Hahella chejuensis KCTC 2396: one gene and its partner. The protein of the gene in region 1 interacts with the protein of each later gene in a pairwise test. Links are inferred from orthologs where the notes say so. Each region holds a gene or a part of one and is shown on either strand. Other genes may lie near its edges.

The links.
Region 2: the proteins of bioB (region 1) and HCH_RS11870 interact in binary tests that used the Escherichia coli proteins (3 or more experiments, as listed by UniProt). The link is inferred for Hahella chejuensis KCTC 2396 from one-to-one orthologs.

The regions. Positions count from the first base shown.
Region 1 is NC_007645.1:5,503,079-5,512,236, reverse strand. The notes cover bases 3,503-6,380. They hold bioB (biotin synthase BioB), read left to right. Parts: upstream 3,503-4,348; coding sequence 4,349-5,413; downstream 5,414-6,380. Other genes in these bases: bioF (8-amino-7-oxononanoate synthase), read left to right, coding at 5,419-6,380; HCH_RS33955 (ComF family protein), read right to left, coding at 3,512-4,246; HCH_RS24125 (NAD(P)/FAD-dependent oxidoreductase), read left to right, coding at 3,503-3,507. Outside these bases: HCH_RS24135 (saccharopine dehydrogenase family protein), read left to right, coding at 113-1,324; HCH_RS24130 (DMT family transporter), read right to left, coding at 1,293-2,240; more of HCH_RS24125, read left to right, coding at 2,395-3,502; more of bioF, read left to right, coding at 6,381-6,609; HCH_RS24105 (alpha/beta fold hydrolase), read left to right, coding at 6,602-7,309; malonyl-ACP O-methyltransferase BioC, read left to right, coding at 7,328-8,167; bioD (dethiobiotin synthase), read left to right, coding at 8,171-8,860; HCH_RS24090 (hypothetical protein), read left to right, coding at 8,982-9,158. UniProt on the Escherichia coli protein: Catalyzes the conversion of dethiobiotin (DTB) to biotin by the insertion of a sulfur atom into dethiobiotin via a radical-based mechanism.
Region 2 is NC_007645.1:2,685,895-2,695,144, forward strand. Bases 3,076-6,045 are described here. They hold HCH_RS11870 (class II glutamine amidotransferase), read left to right. Parts: upstream 3,076-4,143; coding sequence 4,144-4,947; downstream 4,948-6,045. Other genes in these bases: HCH_RS11865 (VWA domain-containing protein), read left to right, coding at 3,076-4,130; cysK (cysteine synthase A), read right to left, coding at 5,019-5,984. Outside these bases: HCH_RS11845 (ribonuclease D), read left to right, coding at 1-459; HCH_RS11850 (YcgL domain-containing protein), read left to right, coding at 514-834; HCH_RS11855 (YcgN family cysteine cluster protein), read left to right, coding at 827-1,270; HCH_RS34360 (hypothetical protein), read left to right, coding at 1,307-1,678; more of HCH_RS11865, read left to right, coding at 1,881-3,075; HCH_RS11880 (AAA family ATPase), read left to right, coding at 6,148-6,990; HCH_RS11885 (vWA domain-containing protein), read left to right, coding at 7,046-8,224; HCH_RS11890 (hypothetical protein), read left to right, coding at 8,466-8,999; HCH_RS11895 (tetratricopeptide repeat protein), read left to right, coding at 9,025-9,250.

The DNA of each region.
Region 1 (9,158 bases):
ATGTATGTATTTGCATTCAGATGAGAATAGGCGGATTCTCGCGTCCTAGGTCGAACGGCTTATTAACGCGTGGCGCTAAGCATACTGTCAAGTCGGTACAAGGATATTCCACATGGCGAACAAGAAAATTTATGATCTGGTTCTATTTGGAGCGACAGGATACACAGGAGAGTTGACCGCCGAGTATCTGGCGAGGGCGATGATGCGTGAGGACTTCGTTTGGGCGATTGCCGGTCGGAATCCGGAAAAGCTGGAACGACTGAAAAAGCGTCTTTGCTCTATCAATCCGGATGTGCGCAGTCGTTTGCATGTGATTCAGGCGGATATCGAAGACCAGGCCAGCCTGGATACGATGGCCAAAGACGCCAAGGCGGTGATTAATACGGTTGGCCCCTATATCAAGTTTGGGGAGCCGGTGATCAAGGCCTGCGTTACGCAAGGCGCGGATTACGCAGACCTTACAGGAGAGCCGGAATTCGTAGACGCAATGATCAGTCAATACGATGAAGTCGCCAAACGTAACAAAGTCAGAATAGTAAACTGCTGCGGTTTTGATAGTATCCCCCACGATCTGGGGGCTTATTATACGGTGACTGAACTGACCCAGGGCTTGCCGGCAGACGCTTTGGCCGCCAACCCAGTAAAACTGGAAGGATTTGTACGCGCAGGCGGCGCTTTTTCCGGTGGGACTTGGCACTCCGCCGTCCACGCATTTTCCAGAGCCCGGCAGGCGCAAGCCAATAAACGCAACAGGCCGCGCATACCTGAATCCACCCGCCAAGTTGGAAGTGTGGATTTCAATTTGCGTTTTCGTAAGGAAATTAACGCTTGGGCGTGCCCCTTTCCTACGATTGACCCTCAAGTAGTGAAACGCAGCGCCAGGGCGCTTGAGCAATATGGTCAAGAGTTCAAATATGGCCATTATGTCCAGGTGAAAAAACTGCCGAGGGTTCTCGCAGGCGCGGCGTTTGTTGGTGGCGTATTCGCCTTGGCTCAACTCAAGCCTACGCGTAACTGGCTTTTAAGTCTCAAGCCGGCGGGGCAGGGACCAACGCCAGAGCAGCGTAGCCGGGGCTGGTTTAAGGTAGTGTTTATTGGTTCCTGTAACGGTCGCCGGATAAAGACACAGGTCAGCGGTGGCGACCCGGGTTATGGAGAAACCTCAAAAATGCTGGCGGAAAGCGGTTTGTGCTTGGCGCTGGATCGACGCAAATTACCCAAATCATACGGTGTAATCACCCCCGTCATGGCGATGGGGCGCTCATTGATGGATCGATTACAGCAACGAGGCGTTAAGTTCGAGGTTTTGGAGTCGGCGGCTTGACGCTTTTGCCCATATCCTGAGAGAGCCACAGCCCGGCTAGAATTGCTCCGCCGCCGATTAGATGGTAGCTCTCAGGGTGCTCGCCAAGAAACGGGATGGATAACAATGCGGTAAGCAGCGGCGTCAAATAAGCGAATAAAGCGGCGGTGCTGGGAGAAGTCTTGGTGACGCCGTAGTTCCACAACAGGTATGCGCAGAGTGATGGAAATATCGCCACGTAAGCGATAACCGCCGCTAAGTCATAACTCCATTCGAATCCGCCTTTAATATGATGCTCCAGTACATAAAAGGGCAGGATCATCGGCAGCCCCAATCCCAGCAAGATAGCGAACAGGTCGAAGCCGGGGATAGGGATGGCCCATTTCCTCAATAAAACTGAATACAGTGACCAAATAACCATCGCCGCCGCCATGATGCTGTCGCCGGCGTTCATCTGCAAAGAGAGCAATGCGCTTGGTTCCCCATGTAGTATCACGTATAACGCGCCGAGAAAGGCGAACAACACGCCGACCCCGCTTTTAAGGTTCAGGCGCTGGCCAAGCAAAGGCATCGCCAAGACCAGAGTCGCTACCGGCAATAACGAGTTCACCAGCGTAATATTGAGCGCAGAGGTGAATTGCGCGGAGGTATACAGCAGCGAGTTGTAGGTCGCCACGCCGAGAAAAGCGAGCACGCCAATCTTGCCCCAGTGCTGCTTGATGATGTCTTTATGGCGCAGGAAAGCCCGTAAAATAAATGGTGAGATAAGGAGCGCACAAACCAGCCAGCGATGGAATGACAGCGCCAAAGGAGGAATGCTGTCATTGAAACCGCGCGCCACCAGTGCGTTGCCCGCCCAAAATAATGACGTTCCCGCCAGCCCCAGGTAAGGCGCTATTCGAAAAAAGAGTGAATCTGAGGCATTGACGTCGCTCACTGCGCGGGTCCTTTTGGGTTGCTGGCAAGGCGGGAGAACGCCGGGTCCTGCTGTAAGGGCTTCCGGGGCTTCCAATTCTAGGATAAATTCTATCTGTTCGGCCAATTTTTCCGTTTATATCAATCATTAAGCAGATGAGAGCGACGAACTGATTATGGAGCTTTTTGAAACATCCATTGTAGTGATTGGCGCAGGCGTCGTGGGACTAAGCGTCGCCAAAGCTTTGGCGGAAGGTGGACAGGATGTGCTGCTGTTGGAGCGCGAGAGTCTTATTGGCTCCGGTATATCATCTCGCAATAGTGAAGTGATTCATGCAGGTATCTACTATCCGCAAGGCAGCCTGAAAGCCGAAACCTGCGTAAGAGGTAAAGCGTTGTTGTACGAATACTGCGCTTCTCGCGGGATTCCTCATAAGCGTTGCGGGAAGCTCATTGTTGCAACTCACCCTGAACAGATGGATGCCTTGCAGCAAATATCTGAGACGGCTGCCGCCAATGGCGTGACGGACTTGCAGTGGTTGACCCAGGCCCAAGCCCTGGCGATGGAGCCCGAGTTAAGTTCTGTCGGCGCGCTGCACTCTCCTTCCACCGGCATTATCGACAGTCATCAGTATATGTTGTCTTTGCAGGGCGACTTTGAGCGCGCGGGCGGAATGACAGCGTTCAATGCGCCACTGCTGGGCGGGCGTATTGATGCGGGGCGGGTTGCTTTGAACGTTGGCGGCGCGGCGCCCTGCCAGGTGCGTGCGGAAGTGGTTGTGAATTGCGCTGGACTGGATGCGATGGGAGTGCTTGCTAACGTGGATGGATATCCTGTTGCTGGAATTCCTCCGATCTATTTCGCCAAAGGAAGTTACTTTTCTTTATCAGGGCGCAGCCCTTTTCAACGTTTGATATACCCTGTGCCGGAAGCAGGCGGACTGGGAGTGCACCTGACCTTGGACATGGGCGGACAGGCGCGGTTCGGCCCGGATGTTGAGTGGGTCGATCGGCCGGAGTTCAGTGTAAACCCCCAACGGATGGCTAAGTTCGCTCAGGCTATACGCAATTACTGGCCTGCGCTGCAGGAAGGCATGCTGCAGCCGGCGTATGCAGGAGTTCGCCCCAAATTGTCGTCGCAAGGCGCGCGCGCAGAGGACTTTGTCATCGATACGCCTGAACACAACGGTGTTGCAGGATGGTATAACCTGTTCGGTATTGAATCCCCAGGTTTGACGGCTTCGCTTGCTCTGGCTGAGACGGTGTCGAAACGGATATTAAATCGTTAAACGATCAGTCCATGGAGCGTCTCGCAATGCTAAAAACATAAACCTCAAGCGCGCCCGCCTGTTTCAGCGTGCGCGCAAGCTCATCTACTGTGCTGCCGGTGGTGACGACGTCGTCAATAATAATCAGCGGCTGCTGAGGGAGTTTGGATGAGGCCTCAAATCCATTCTTCACATTACTGCGTCTGCTTTTTCGATTTAGTCCGGTTTGAGGAGGAGACGCCTTTATCCTGCGACACAGTTTGTTGCTGTACTTTGCATTGGCGTAGCGAGCGAGGCTTCGAGCCAGCAGTTCCGCCTGGTTGAATCCGCGTTTACGTTGCTTGCTCTTGTGCATTGGAACCGGTATCAGAATGGGGGCGGAAATGTGTGCGTAGGCCTGTTGAAACGCAGGGAGGGCCGCCTGCGCTAACGCCCTGGCCCAATATCGTTTGTCTCCATACTTCAGCTGTCCGATGATGTGATTCATTGGAAAGATATAGTCAAAGGCGCTGGTGCTGGCGTCAAAGTGTGGGGGTTGTCGAAGACAGCGACCGCAGGGAACTGCGTCGGAGGCTATCCGGCTGACGCCGCAGCGGGAGCAGGGATGTTTGGGAGGCGTTAAGTCTGTGGAGCAGGCGGTGCAAATATGGGCGCTACCACCTGATTCGAGGCAAAGCAGGCAATGCTTTAGTTGTAAGCTGTTAACCTTTTCTCTGAGAAAGGTTGACAGCTTTTTGGTCCGGCTTATTATGTCTTCCATGAATTTCTCTCGTATTTGGGTCCACTTTCCTGTGTCGAGGCGGATTATATCTCAGGCCCCGGCTAGTTTTGTATAACAGCAAGAGTTTGATATGACAGCACCATGCAATCACCCATCCGCCATGACTGGTCTCTGGAAGAGGTTGAAGCTCTCTTCGCGCTACCTTTCAATGACTTACTATTCCAGGCGCAAGTCACGCATAGGCGGAACTTCGATCCGAATGAAGTGCAGGTCAGTACTCTGCTTTCTATTAAGACCGGCGCCTGCCCTGAAGACTGTAAATACTGTCCACAGAGCGGCCACTACAATACTGGTCTTGAGAAAGAGAAGCTGCTGGAAGTGGAAAAAGTGGTGAACGAGGCCAAGGCCGCCAAAGAGAAAGGCGCCAGCCGTTTTTGTATGGGAGCGGCCTGGAGAAATCCCCGCGCCAAGGATATGCCTTATGTCCTTGAGATGGTCAAACAGGTGAAGTCTCTCGGCATGGAAACCTGCATGACCCTGGGCATGCTGACGGCTGATCAGGCGTCGGAGCTTGCTGGCGCAGGTTTGGATTATTACAACCATAACCTGGATACTTCCGAGAATTACTATGGTGAAATTATCACCACGCGGACTTACTCCGATCGTCTGGAAACGCTGCAAAATGTTAGAGACGCGGGCATGAAAGTCTGCTGCGGCGGCATTATGGGCATGGGTGAAAGCGCCCGCGACCGCGCTGCTTTGCTTGCTCAACTGGCGAACCTGCCCAGCCATCCTGAAAGCGTACCGATCAATATGCTAGTCAAAGTTAAGGGTACGCCACTGGAAGTGCAGGAAGACATAGATCCGTTTGATTTCATCCGCACCATCGCTGTAGCTCGCATCCTGATGCCCAGGTCTCATGTGCGCTTGTCCGCAGGACGTGAGGATATGAACGAACAGATGCAGGCGATGTGCTTCCTGGCGGGCGCCAACTCTATTTTTTATGGTGAAAAACTGCTGACCACGCCCAACCCGGAAGCAGATAAAGATATGATGTTGTTCAAGAAACTGGGTATTCGTCCAGAGCAGCGCGAGCAAGCGCATTCAGAGGACCAGCAGGAAGCGTACCTGCATGACGTCATTCAGGCGCATGACCAGCAACAGCGCATGGAAAGCATGTTCTACGACGCGACAAAAACTGCGTAAACGTCATGTCGAAATGGGGGCATTTGGCGCAGACGCTGACTGCGCGGAAACAGCAGGATCTTTATCGCAGTCGCCTGACGATAGATAGCCCTCAAGCGCCTCGGGTCATGATAGAGGGGCGAGAGTATCTCGCTTTCTGCAGTAATGATTATCTGGGGTTGGCCAACGACCCGCGGCTCATCGCCGCCGCACAGCAGGCTTTAAGCGAGTTTGGTCTTGGCGGCGGGGCATCCCATCTCGTTATTGGACACCACCGCGCCCATCATGAGCTGGAACTGGATCTGGCCGAATTCACCGGGCGCGACCGCGCCTTGCTTTTTTCAACCGGGTATATGGCTAACCTCGGCGTGGCGTCTGCCCTATTGGGTAGGGGCGATTATGTCATTGAGGACAAACTGAACCATGCCTCGCTGTTGGATGCGGGAATGTTATCCGGGGCGAGACTGCTGCGCTATCGCCATGCGGACGCCGAGCATTTGGCGTTGCGTCTGGATGAGGTGGGCGATAGTCGGGCTTTGGTCATTACGGACGGCGTATTTAGTATGGATGGCGACATAGCTCCCTTAGATGCGATAGCGCAGGTATGTCACAGCAAAGACGCCATGCTGATGGTGGATGATGCTCATGGCTTCGGCGTGTTGGGAACCGAGGGGGGAGGATGTGCTGCGCATTTTCAGATGAACCAGGTTCAGGTTCCAGTACTGATGGGAACGCTCGGAAAGTCCTATGGCGCGGCAGGGGCCTTCGTTGCTGGTTCTGGCGAATTGATAGAAACGCTGGTGCAATTCGCCCGGACTTATATTTACACCACTTCCATGCCTCCGGCTATCGCTGCGGCGGCGCGCGTCAGTCTGCGGATAAGCCGGGAGGAGACTTGGCGCCGTGAACGATTGAATGAATTGGTGACGCGCTTCCGTAAAGAGGCAATAGGAATGGGCTATCAGTTGGCGGCCTCTTCCACTCCAATACAACCTGTTTTTATAGGTGACGCAGCGGCGGCAATGGAACTGAGCCAGGCGTTACGTAAAGAAGGCATTTTGATAACAGCGATTCGTCCCCCAACTGTTCCGGCAAACACCTCACGCCTGCGCGTCACGTTTAGCGCCGCTCATACGGATGATGACCTGAACCAATTATTGGAAGTTCTCCATAAATACCGTGGCGCCACCAATATCGCTGGAGTGGCGAATGCCTGACGGACGCATTGATTCGGTTCATCTGATTGGCGGCTGGGCGCAACCACAGGCGGCGCTCGAACCTTTAGCGCAGGCATTAGGCGGAATTTCAGTCGTTACGACTTGGACGCTGAGTGATTCCTATGCCGCGCTTACTCGACGGCTATCCGCCCAGTGGAATGAACGAACCCTGATCGTGGGATGGTCGTTAGGCGGTTCTTTGGCGATTCGTAGGTTAGCTGCGGAAAACCTGAAAGTAGCTCGCCTGGCGCTGGTGGCGTGTAATCCATTTTTCGCCGGGGATAGTGGGTGGCCAGGGGTTGGTTTGGAATTGCTCGACGGCTTTGCCGACGACTTGAACTCTGATCGCGTGCGATTGCTGAGGCGTTTCAATCTGTTGCAGACACAGGGCGCAGCGGCGGCGCGAGCGCAAGCTCGGCAGACTTTAAACTTCGCTTCTGCAATCGAGTCCTGGTCAGAGCAGCAGTTAAGCGCTTCGTTAGAGTGGTTGCGGAGCTGGGATTTACGTGATGAATTGGCATACCTTGATGTCCCGGTCACCCACTTTCTAGGGGAAGCGGATGCCATTGCGCCGGTCGCTCTAGCGCAATGCCTGCAACAAAACTATCCCTGCCACCAAGTGGAAATAGTGGGTGGTATGAGCCATTTCCCTGATGCGGAAGCAAGCCGTTTCATCGCGGAAAGCTTGCAGTCAGGATGAAACGCGTGGATTAACTCGATGAATCATGCAGTAACTATTAAATCCTTTGTATCGACTTCCCCTCTTTCAGATTTGGAGCGTGGCGCCGTGGATAAATCCAAAGTGGCGGAATCATTTAGCGCCGCGGCTGCGACTTATGACCTTCTGGCCGGCATGCAAAAAGAAGTGGGTGAGAGCCTGGTGTCGCTCAGTCGGGAAGGCTGTCCGCAAGATATTATCGATGTGGGGTGTGGTACGGGGTGGTTGACTCATCGCCTGAAAAACAGCTTTCCTGAAGCGAGATTATGCGCCTATGACCTGTCGCCTGGGATGATTGAGTACGCCCTTGCGCATCACGATAACGTGGCGGAGATCTGGGCTGTCGCCGATATGGAGTCCCTGCCTGTGGCCAATGCGAGTCAGGATCTTGTGTTCAGCAATATGGCGATGCAGTGGCTGGATGATCCTCGTGCCTGGTTTGCCGAGGCGAGCAGGGTGTTACGGCCTGGAGGCCGACTGATTTGCTCCACATTACTGACGCAAACACTGTTTGAACTGGAGCAGGCATGGCATGGAGTGGATGGGGGCCGCCACGTCAATCGCTTTCTGAGTGCTGAACAGGTTGCCGAAGCTGCGGTTTCCTGTGGATTGCGAGGGGAATGCAGAGAGTCTTTGTACGTACGCTTTCATGACTCAGCGCTTGATGTAATGAAAGAACTTAAAGGCATCGGCGCCCATAATATTCAATCTGAGCGCCCGCAAGGACTGACTGGTAAGCGCCGACTCCGTCGTGTTATCGAGAATTATGAAAAATGCAGACAGGAGCAGGGTGTGCCCGCTACATATCATGTTGGCGTCTGTGTATACAGCAGGATCTAATTCATGGCTAAAACGTTTTTTGTAACCGGGACAGATACTGAAGTTGGTAAGACTTTTGTCTCCGCTGCGTTACTGCACGCGGCGGCGGCGATGGGGAAGCGTACGCTAGGATTGAAGCCGGTGGCGTCCGGGTGCGAGCAGACGCCTGAAGGGCTTCGAAATGAAGACGCATTAGCATTACAGCAGTACGCCACGGTGAAGCTTCCTTACGCTCAAGTAAATCCGGTTGCTCTAGAGCCTGCGATTGCGCCCCATATTGCTGCGCAGCAGGCGGGGCGAACATTATCAGCTCCTCGCTTGGTCGGATTGTGTCGAGGCGCCTTGATGACGCCGCATGACTTTTCTTTGGTGGAGGGCGCTGGCGGCTGGTTGACGCCGTTGAATCCGCGGGAATATTTAAGTGACCTCGCCGCGATGTTGGATATTCCTGTCATTCTCGTGGTGGGCATGCGTTTGGGCTGTATCAATCACGCCTTGCTGACAGTAGAAGCGCTGCGTGGTCGCCGTTTGAAGCTGGCGGGATGGGTGGCGAATCAGGTCTCGGAGGAAACCATGCCCCAATTGTCGGATAATCTCGAGACGCTGAGCGCAAGAATATCCGCACCCTGCCTGGGCGTCGTTCCCAGAGCTGAGGCGCCGGACAGTCCCAGTGTTCAGACCGCCTTGCGGCTGGCTCCATTGTTTGAAGTATAGACCCGACAGGAATCGCGTTTGGGTTGCAAGATTGTGAAGAAACTTTACCGCTGGTTGAAAATTAAACGAATTGGTGGGTACAATCAAAGTTGAGTTAGTCTGATCGCCGAGTGGTAATGCGATGATTTCAAGCGTTTTGCAAAGCGGAGTGCAGGGTGTAAAGCAAAATCTCCAAGGGATGGAAAAAGCGGCGACTGAAATCGCCAAAGTAGGACAACCCGTCGAAGAGTCCGGTGAACTGCGCACAGTAGACGATGCTGTGGAGTCCATTGTGGACCTTAAGTTGTACGAGAATGGC
Region 2 (9,250 bases), 2.8 Mb from region 1 along the record:
ATCCCGCGTAAGAAAATCTGCCCTGACGATGAGTTAATCGCAATCGCTCAACGCCGGCCCCGAACCTTGGGACAGCTGACTGAAATTACTTCCATCCAGGGCGCAGGCCTGCGTCGTTATGGGGCGGAGCTGGTGGGGATGGTGCGTGAGCATATGAAGGCCGATGGCGATGAGCCTGAGACTGGTTTTGAAATGATACGTCCGCCGATTCCGCGGGAATATCAGGACTTGGTAAAGAAAGTAAAAAAACTGACGCAAAAGCTGGCGCGAGAGCATCGCATCAACGTGGGTCTGCTCGCCAGTCGGGGATTGCTGGAAGAGTTTGTTTATTGGCATATCCAGGGCGGCGCGGGAACGCAACCGCAGTTGCTGCAAGGCTGGCGCGGTCGGATTTGCAGTGCGCCGCTCGAACGCTGGCTGCAGGACGACAGGTCGGTCCCACCACGGCAATCACCGTAAGACCCCGGTTATTCGCGTAAGGCGTAAAGTTAGTTATTGAGGTAAAAACAGATTATGACTCCGGATCGCAGACTGATTTCTATCTTCAGAAGCTCCAAAAAAGAGGAAATGTATGTCTATGTAGATAAGAAACAGGGCGTCGGCGCATTGCCGGAAGCGCTGTTGCAACTTTTTGGCAAGCCGCAGCATGTTTTTGACCTGTTGCTGACGAAGGAAAAGCCGTTGGCCAGAGCAGACGCGGCGGAAGTCATGAGCGCCATCGATGAAAAGGGGTTTTATCTGCAGATGCCGCCCGTCCAGGACGATTACATGATGGATGTAGTGCGTGCGCGTGAACAAACTCCAGCTGTAGGACGCAAGGATCTTGATGACTGAGGCGCGCTGGTGGGAACAGCCGCTGGATAGGCTGAGCCACGCGCAATGGGAGTCGCTCTGCGACGGCTGCGGCAAGTGCTGTCTGCATAAGTTGCAGGATGAGGACAGCGACGAGCTATACTTCACCGCCGTGGCCTGCCGTTATCTGGATGCTGAAAGGGTGCAGTGTAGTTGCTATACTGCGCGCGCATCGAAGAATCCGGACTGCCTGATTATCTCGCCGGAGAATCTTCCCAAAATTAGCGACTGGTTGCCAAAGACATGCGCTTATCGTCTGCGTTTTGAAAACCAGACGTTGCCAGCCTGGCATCCCTTGATCAGTGGGGGTCCGCGTTCTGTAGAAGCTGCGGGGCAGTCCGTGCGACATAGAACGATAAGCGAAGACGATATCGACCCGGATGATTGGGAAGAACTGATTCTTATCGATATGATTTGAACGCTTGAAGCAACTGTTATTGAAAAGTAGAAAATTATGCTGACAGATTTTGGTTATATCGCCGGTTGGGTTGCTTATCTCGTAGCGGCGCTGGCTTTATACGCATTAATGATGCCGTTGTTCAATTGTTGTGGTCCCCGTCCCGTGCAACTTTTCCTGCGCAGCCTGTTGGCGGTGGTGCTGTTTACGCCAGCGATGTCCGTTCCCAAAGACGGTCTGTGGGCGCCCGCCCATATTGTCGCCGCCTACAACTGGCTCCAGCATGATGATAACGCCGCCTTGCAAGCGGGCCTGCTGATGTTGGCCGCCTGGTGCGTCATCGGTCTGCTGTTCGCGCTGCAAGTGGTGCTTGGCAAGCTCTTCGTCACCGCCAAACCCGCGCCAGCTAAGCCTAGACGGCGTACATAATTACTTTAAAATCAATTAAATCCCTTCGCTTTTTTAAGCAATTCCTGCGTATTTTATTGTTGTTGCAACAAAACCTGCTATAACTTGAAGTAAGGATGGCCGCGGGCACGGCCGCGCTGCGCCCGCCAGCGGTCGATATTTCCAGCGGAGACGGCTGCTGAGCGGCTTCATTCGCCTGCGCCAACTTGGAATACGCTCGAATATGACATTGCTTTTCCGCCAGATTCTCGTTTGCCTGTGTTGTAGCTTGATGCTGTGGCGAGTCGCTGCTGCGCAGATGGAGTTGCCTCCGCCTGCGGATGTGCGTGTGCTCATCGATGTTTCCGGCAGCATGAAGAAGAATGATCCGAAAAATCTGCGGCGTCCGGCCCTGAATCTGGTGACGGAGCTGTTGCCTGAGGGTGACTCAGCGGGGGTGTGGACATTCGGGCAGTATGTCAATGAGCTGGCGCCTCATCAGGTTGTCGATCCTGGCTGGCGTCGCCTGGCTAAAGATAAAGCCAGGGAAATCAGCTCGACGGCGCTATACACCAATATCGGTGCGGCGCTGGAGAAAGCCTCTGAGGACTTTGTGGAAGGCAAGGATTATAGCAACACGCATTTCATTCTGCTCACCGACGGCGTGGTGGATATCTCGCAAAAGCCGGGAGAAAACGTAGCGGAGCGTGACCGTGTTCTGACCCAGGTGTTGAAAAGAGTCGCGGGCTTCGGCGCCAAGATTCATACCATCGCGCTTTCCAGGAATGCGGATCAGATGTTGCTGCAACGGCTTTCCATCGGCAGTAACGGCATCAACGCCATTGCCGAAAACTCCGAACAGTTGAGTCGTGTCTTTCTGCAAGCCTTTGAGCGTGCGGCCCCTGCCGAAGAAGTGCCTCTGGAAGATAATGCGTTTGATGTGGATTCCAGTATTGAAGAATTCACAGCACTGGTGTTTCGCGCCAAAGAGAACGCCGAAACCGCCATCATAGAACCCACAGGCAAACGCTTTACGGAAAAAGATCGACCTGAGTACGTAAAGTGGTTCAAAGAGGCTGGCTATGACCTGATTACTGTCCAAAGACCATTGGAGGGCGAGTGGAAGCTGGATGCGGAGCTGGCTCCGGGTAGCCGGGTGACGGTAGTGAGCAACCTGAAAATGGTGGTGGACCCGCTTCCGGCTAATTTTTACGCCGGAGATCACCTGGAGCTCAAGATCGGCTTTTTTGAAGACGGGGAGTTGGTGCGGAACAGGACTTTTCTGGATCTTGTGGCGGTGGATGTCACCATTCGCACGGAGGACAACAAGTCCGGCACCAAACGTATTTCCAAGGAAAGCGAGCCTCCAGCCGACGGCGTATTTCGCGAAAGCATCACCAAGCTCAAGCAGGTCGGCAGGTACGAAGTGCTGGTGCAGGCCGACGGCCGCACGTTCAAGCGGCAGTCGCGGCAATTGATCACCCTTAATGCGCCGATGGCGGTGGATCTTGAAGCCACTGGAGCCGGTGTGGATACCCGCTACAAAATTGTCATCAGTCCCCTCAGTCCAAACATCAACGAGGCGAAAACCTCGATTATCGCCAAGATAAAAGGGCCGGATGGCGGCAATCTGATTAAGTCCATTCCGTTTACCCAGGAAACGGGACGCTGGGAGTTAGAGGTCGACGCTACCCGGGGCGATGGCGTGTATGAAGTCATGTTGCGAGTGGAGGGGGAAACCCGTTCCGGCTCCGCTTTCCGTTTCGAGCCTGACAGCGTTATGGCTGAGTTTCCGCGCCAGGAGGCGTCGCCGAATGAATATCGCTCGCTGGTGAACGACAGCAGCGTTGAGCAAATGAATGAGACCCTGGTCGAAGAAGCCGCCAAAGCGCCAGAGCCTCCGAAGCAGCCTGAAGAAAATGCCATTGCGCCGCCCATCACGCCGGAAATGCAGGATCAAGCGGCGGCAGAGCAGCAGGATGCGGTGGTGCAGGAAGAGAGCGGCACCAACGCCATGTTGTGGATTATCATCGCCGCCGGCGGCGCTTCCATACTGTTGCTGGCTGTGGGAGGCGGTTACTGGATTTATCGTAAACGCCGAATTGAAAAAGAAGTTCGGGAGCCTGTAGATACCACCAAGCTGGATGACTCTGACGACGTTCCTTCTCTGGAAGAGTCCGGGCACGATCTGGAGGACGAGATCGAACAGTTGGAGCAGCCTATTGATGTCGCTGAAGAACCCTCTATGATGAGTGAGGCGGACGACATGGAATTCGGCATGGAGGAAGAAGCGGAGCCGAAAAAAGAGGAGGATGCGGAACCGCCCATGAGTTCATCCGACTCTGAAGAGACCGATGCCGAGGCGCTCGCTGACGAGATCCTGGCTTCCAATGAAAAAGCTAAAGACATGGATGACGAGTTCAACCTGGAAGATTTTGATATATCCGATACCGATGACCTCCCCGCCGGATCGGAAGACGAAGACAAAAAGTAGTTAACTTCTGAACATGTGCCAACTTCTTGGAATGAGCGCGAATGCGCCGACGGATATTTGTTTTTCCTGGACCGGTCTGATGTTTCGCGGCGGTCAGACCGGGCCGCATAAAGACGGCTGGGGCATCGCCTTTTATGAAGGCAAGGGGCTGCGTGAGTTTCGTGACCCCAATCCCAGCGCCACCTCGGAAATTGCGCGGTTTATCAGTCAGTATCCGATTAAAAGCCGCACGGTCATCAGCCACATCCGGCAAGCCAACGTCGGCGACATCAGCCTGGAAAACACCCATCCCTTTATTCGCGAACTGGGCGGTTATTACTGGTGCTTCGCCCATAACGGCCAGCTGAAATCCTATCAGGACCTGCCGCTGGGACGTTTTCGTCCGGTGGGAGAAACCGACAGCGAGCATGCGTTTTGCTGGCTGCTGGAGGATGTCGCCAGCGGCTGCAATGACTTCTCCAGCCTGGAATGCCTGGGGGGAAGGTTGTATCGGAACTGCCTGGAGTTGACGTCGAGAGGCGTGTTCAACATGCTTTTCACCAACTCGGAGTACCTGTTTGCCTACTGCTCAACCAAATTGCATTGGATCACCCGACAGGCTCCTTTCGGCTGCGCTTCCCTGGAGGATGGTGAGATTCGGGTGAACTTCGAAGAACATACCAACCCCACCGACAAAGTCACTATGATCGTCACGGAGCCGTTGACCGTCGATGAAGAATGGCGACAAATGCGCCCCGGGGAATTAATCGCTTTTAGAGATGGCGAAGTCGCCGCCAGATGGTATGAAGAAGGGGCGGTTAAGCTTGCTGATACTTGAGCGTGTTGTCTCGCTAAGAGTGAACCCGCCAAGAAAGTTATAACGCCGGCGCAAAGGCCGGCGCTTGTTGTTTACTGCACGTTTTCCGCTTCAGTAAAGAAGTTGTCGAATAAAGCAGTGGACAGATAACGCTCAGCGCTGTCCGGCAGGATAACCACGATATTCTTGTCTTTGAATTCGTCACGCTCCGCCAAACGGACCGCAACGGCCGCCGCTGCGCCACAGGAGATACCGCAGAGGATGCCTTCTTCACGCATCAGGCGGTGAGCCATTTCCATCGCTTCTTCGTTGGTGACCTGCTCAACGAGGTCAACCATGTCCAGATCCAGGTTTTTCGGTACGAAACCTGCGCCTATGCCCTGGATTTTGTGAGGGGCGGGTTGTAATTCCTGACCTTTGATGGTCTGGGTGATAACGGGAGAAGCGGTAGGTTCGACGGCTACGGAAGTGATGTTTTTACCCATGGCGTTCTTGATGTAGCGGGATACGCCGGTAATCGTGCCCCCGGTGCCGACGCCTGCGACCAGAACATCGATTGCCCCTTCCAGGTCCCGCCAGATTTCCGGCCCGGTGGTCTTTTCATGAATTTCCGGGTTGGCGGGGTTGTCGAACTGTTGCAGCATCAGGTGTTGCTGCGGGTCCTGAGAGACGATTTCCGCTGCTTTCTCAATCGCGCCTTTCATGCCTTTGGGACCTTCGGTCAATACGATTTCCGCGCCCAGGGCTTTCATCGCCTTGCGGCGCTCCAGACTCATGGTGGCGGGCATGGTCAGGATCAGTTTATAGCCCCGCGCGGCGGCGACGAAGGCGAGAGCGATGCCGGTGTTGCCGCTGGTAGGCTCAACCAGCGTCATGCCTGGCTTGAGGCGACCGGATTTCTCCGCATCCCATACCATGTTGGCGCCGATACGGCATTTCACGGAGTAGGCCGGGTTGCGGCCTTCAATTTTGGCGAACACGTTGCCTTTGGTGACGCGATTCAGCTTCACCAGCGGCGTGTTGCCGATGGACATGGAGTTGTCTTCGTAGACGTTCATTATTTATCTCCTTGCAGATTAAGTAGATTTCCCCGGCCATAACATTGCGAGCGTGAGAGATAGCTTAGCGGCTGGCATGAAATATTTGAATGTTTTCGGGTAATATATCCGCTTATAACTCCTCTAATAATGACGCATTCACACAACTAACAAGGTTTCACACATGAAGTTTTCCGGCACCAAGAACTATGTCGCCACTGACGATCTGCAATTGGCGGTGAACGCCGCCATTCGATTACAGCGGCCGCTTCTCATCAAAGGCGAACCGGGCACAGGCAAAACCATGCTGGCGGAAGAGCTGGCGGAAGCCCTGGGCGCGCCGTTGATTCAATGGCACATCAAGTCCACCACCAAGGCCCAGCAAGGATTGTACGAGTACGACGCGGTTTCGCGCCTGCGCGACTCCCAGTTGGGCGATGACCGCGTTCACGACATTCGCAATTACATCAAGAAAGGCAAGCTGTGGGAGGCGTTTGTGTCCGAGCAGCAATCGGTGCTGTTGATTGATGAAATTGATAAAGCGGATATCGAGTTCCCCAACGACCTGTTGCTGGAACTGGATAAGATGGAGTTCTACGTTTACGAGACTCAGGAGCGAATCCGCGCCACTACCCGGCCTATCGTCATCATCACCAGCAATAACGAAAAAGAGTTGCCTGACGCTTTCTTGCGACGCTGCTTCTTCCACTACATCAACTTTCCCGACAAAGACACCATGGAGTCGATCATCGACGTGCATTACCCAGGCATACAGCGCTCGCTGGTGAAGGATGCATTGGATGTTTTCTTTGACGTACGCAAAGTGCCGGGGCTGAAGAAAAAACCTTCCACCTCTGAACTGATCGACTGGCTCAAACTGCTGATGGCGGACAATCTGCCTGAAGACGTATTGCGCAACCACGATCCCAGCCAGGCGATTCCTCCTCTGTATGGCGCGCTGGTGAAGAACGAGCAGGACGTCCACCTTTTGCAGAAACTGGCGTTCATGACGCGCAGAAAAGGCTGATTGCGGCAATGAACGGACGCAATCATTGCGGCCCCGAGCAGAGGAGGACACCTATATGTTGATTGATTTCTTCCTGACGTTGCGCAAGAACAAAGTGCCGGCTTCCCTGCGGGAGCTGCTCGACCTGCTGGAGGCTCTGCAGCAGGGACTGGCGTTTGCGGATATGGATGACTTTTACTATCTGAGCCGCGCCTGTCTGGTGAAGGATGAGAAGCACTATGACAAATTCGACCAGGCGTTTGGCGTCTACTTCAAAGGACTGGAAGACCTGAATGCGGTGCTGGAGGCGCTGATCCCCGAAGATTGGCTGCGCGCGGAATTTGAAAAGCAGCTCACCGATGAGGAAAAGGCCAAGATTGAATCCCTGGGAGGCCTGGAGGAGCTGATCGAGGCGTTCAAGAAACGCCTGGAAGAGCAAAAAGAGCGTCATCAGGGCGGCAATAGATGGATCGGAACTGGCGGCACGTCGCCATTCGGTGCAAACGGCTATAACCCGGAAGGCTTTCGCATTGGCCAGAACGGCTCCCGTAATCGTCGCGCAGTGAAAGTGTGGGAGCAACGCACTTATAAGGATCTGGATGATTCCATCACCCTTGGCATTCGCAATATCAAGGTGGCGTTACGTCGTCTGCGCAAATTCGCGCGTCAGGGCGCGGCGGAAGAGTTGGACATGCCCGATACCATCCGCAGCACGGCCAACAACGCGGGATACCTGGATATCAAGATGGTGCCGGAGCGTCATAACTCGGTAAAAGTACTGCTGTTTTTCGACATCGGCGGCTCCATGGACCCGCATATTCGCGTGTGCGAGGAGTTATTCTCCGCTGCGCGCACTGAGTTCAAGCACATGGAATACTACTACTTCCACAACTTCATCTACGAAGGCGTTTGGAAGAACAATATCCGTCGTGTCAGCGAAACTATTCCAACCTGGGACATCCTGCACAAATACGCGTCGGACTACCGGGTGATTTTCGTAGGCGACGCCAGTATGGCGCCTTATGAGATCACCCATCCCGGTGGCAGTATTGAGCACTGGAACGAAGAAGCCGGCGCGGTCTGGATGCAGCGGGTGACGGACAAGTTCGACAAAGTGATCTGGCTGAATCCGTATCCCAAAGACTACTGGGGCATGGGCGGCTCTCTGGAGATCACCCGTCAGTTGGTCAACCAGCACATGTATCCGCTCACCATCGACGGGCTTGAGCAGGGCATGAAGTACCTGAGCAAGTAATCTTTTTTCGCTTTTCTATACGCGCCGTCGCTGGGCGGCGCGCCTTCATGGCTTATTTCTGAGGAACCTCTGAAAAACGTTGGCGTGGCCGCCAGCGCGAACGCTAACTATGTCTCGTTTTGTAAACATTTGTGTAGTTTGGTGAATCGAGTTCACACTATCGCCGGCGACCCGGTGCTACCATGGCCTTCGTCTCTTTCTGCGTTCACCCGAGAGTTCGGTTCTCATAAGGGTATAGAGGATGAAGGCTTTGCGAATAATTCCAAGAATAATCATCACAGCGTTGCACATACTGACATTCGTCATTTCCACTCAAGTCCATAGCGCCGCCGACAATGCGTCCGCGAAGGATATGGAGGCGCTCAAGCAGCGCGTCATCGAGCTCAACCGTGAGCTTTATAAGCTGCAGGAAGAAGTCCTGTATCCCATCGACACCCAAGTGGTGTTTTTTCTGGCCGTAGATGAAAACGTCGGTTTTGAGCTGGATTCCGTCGAGTTGACGCTGGATGGAGATATGGCGACCACCTACCTTTACTCTGCGCGTGAATTGCAGGCATTGCAGCGCGGCGGCGTGCAGCGTTTGTTCATGGGTAACCTGCCTGCGGGCGCCCATAAAGCCGTGGCTGTTTTCAACGGACGCAGCGCTGGAGATAAATACCTGCGCAAGGCGGCGACGCTGTCTTTCAACAAAGAAAACGGCTCCAAATATCTGGAGCTACGGGTGCAGGGCGATGGCGCCCGGCCGCCCCGTTTTCTGATCAGAGAGCTGCGCTAAGCGCCGCGGGCTAAGGTCGAACGCCATGAAAGGGGATGTAACGTCAACCATGCATCGAATGTGCGCTCTGTTGTTGGTTATGGCTTGTCTGGGTGGGCTCGTCAACGCCGCGCGGGCGGAAGAGGGCGCAGATGAGTTGTTGCACAGGGAGGCGTTGTTTCACTACTACACCAATGACTTTCTGCAATCTCTCGTGTTATTGGAAAACGAGCATGTCGGGTCCAACCATGTCGGCAATCAATATCACAACC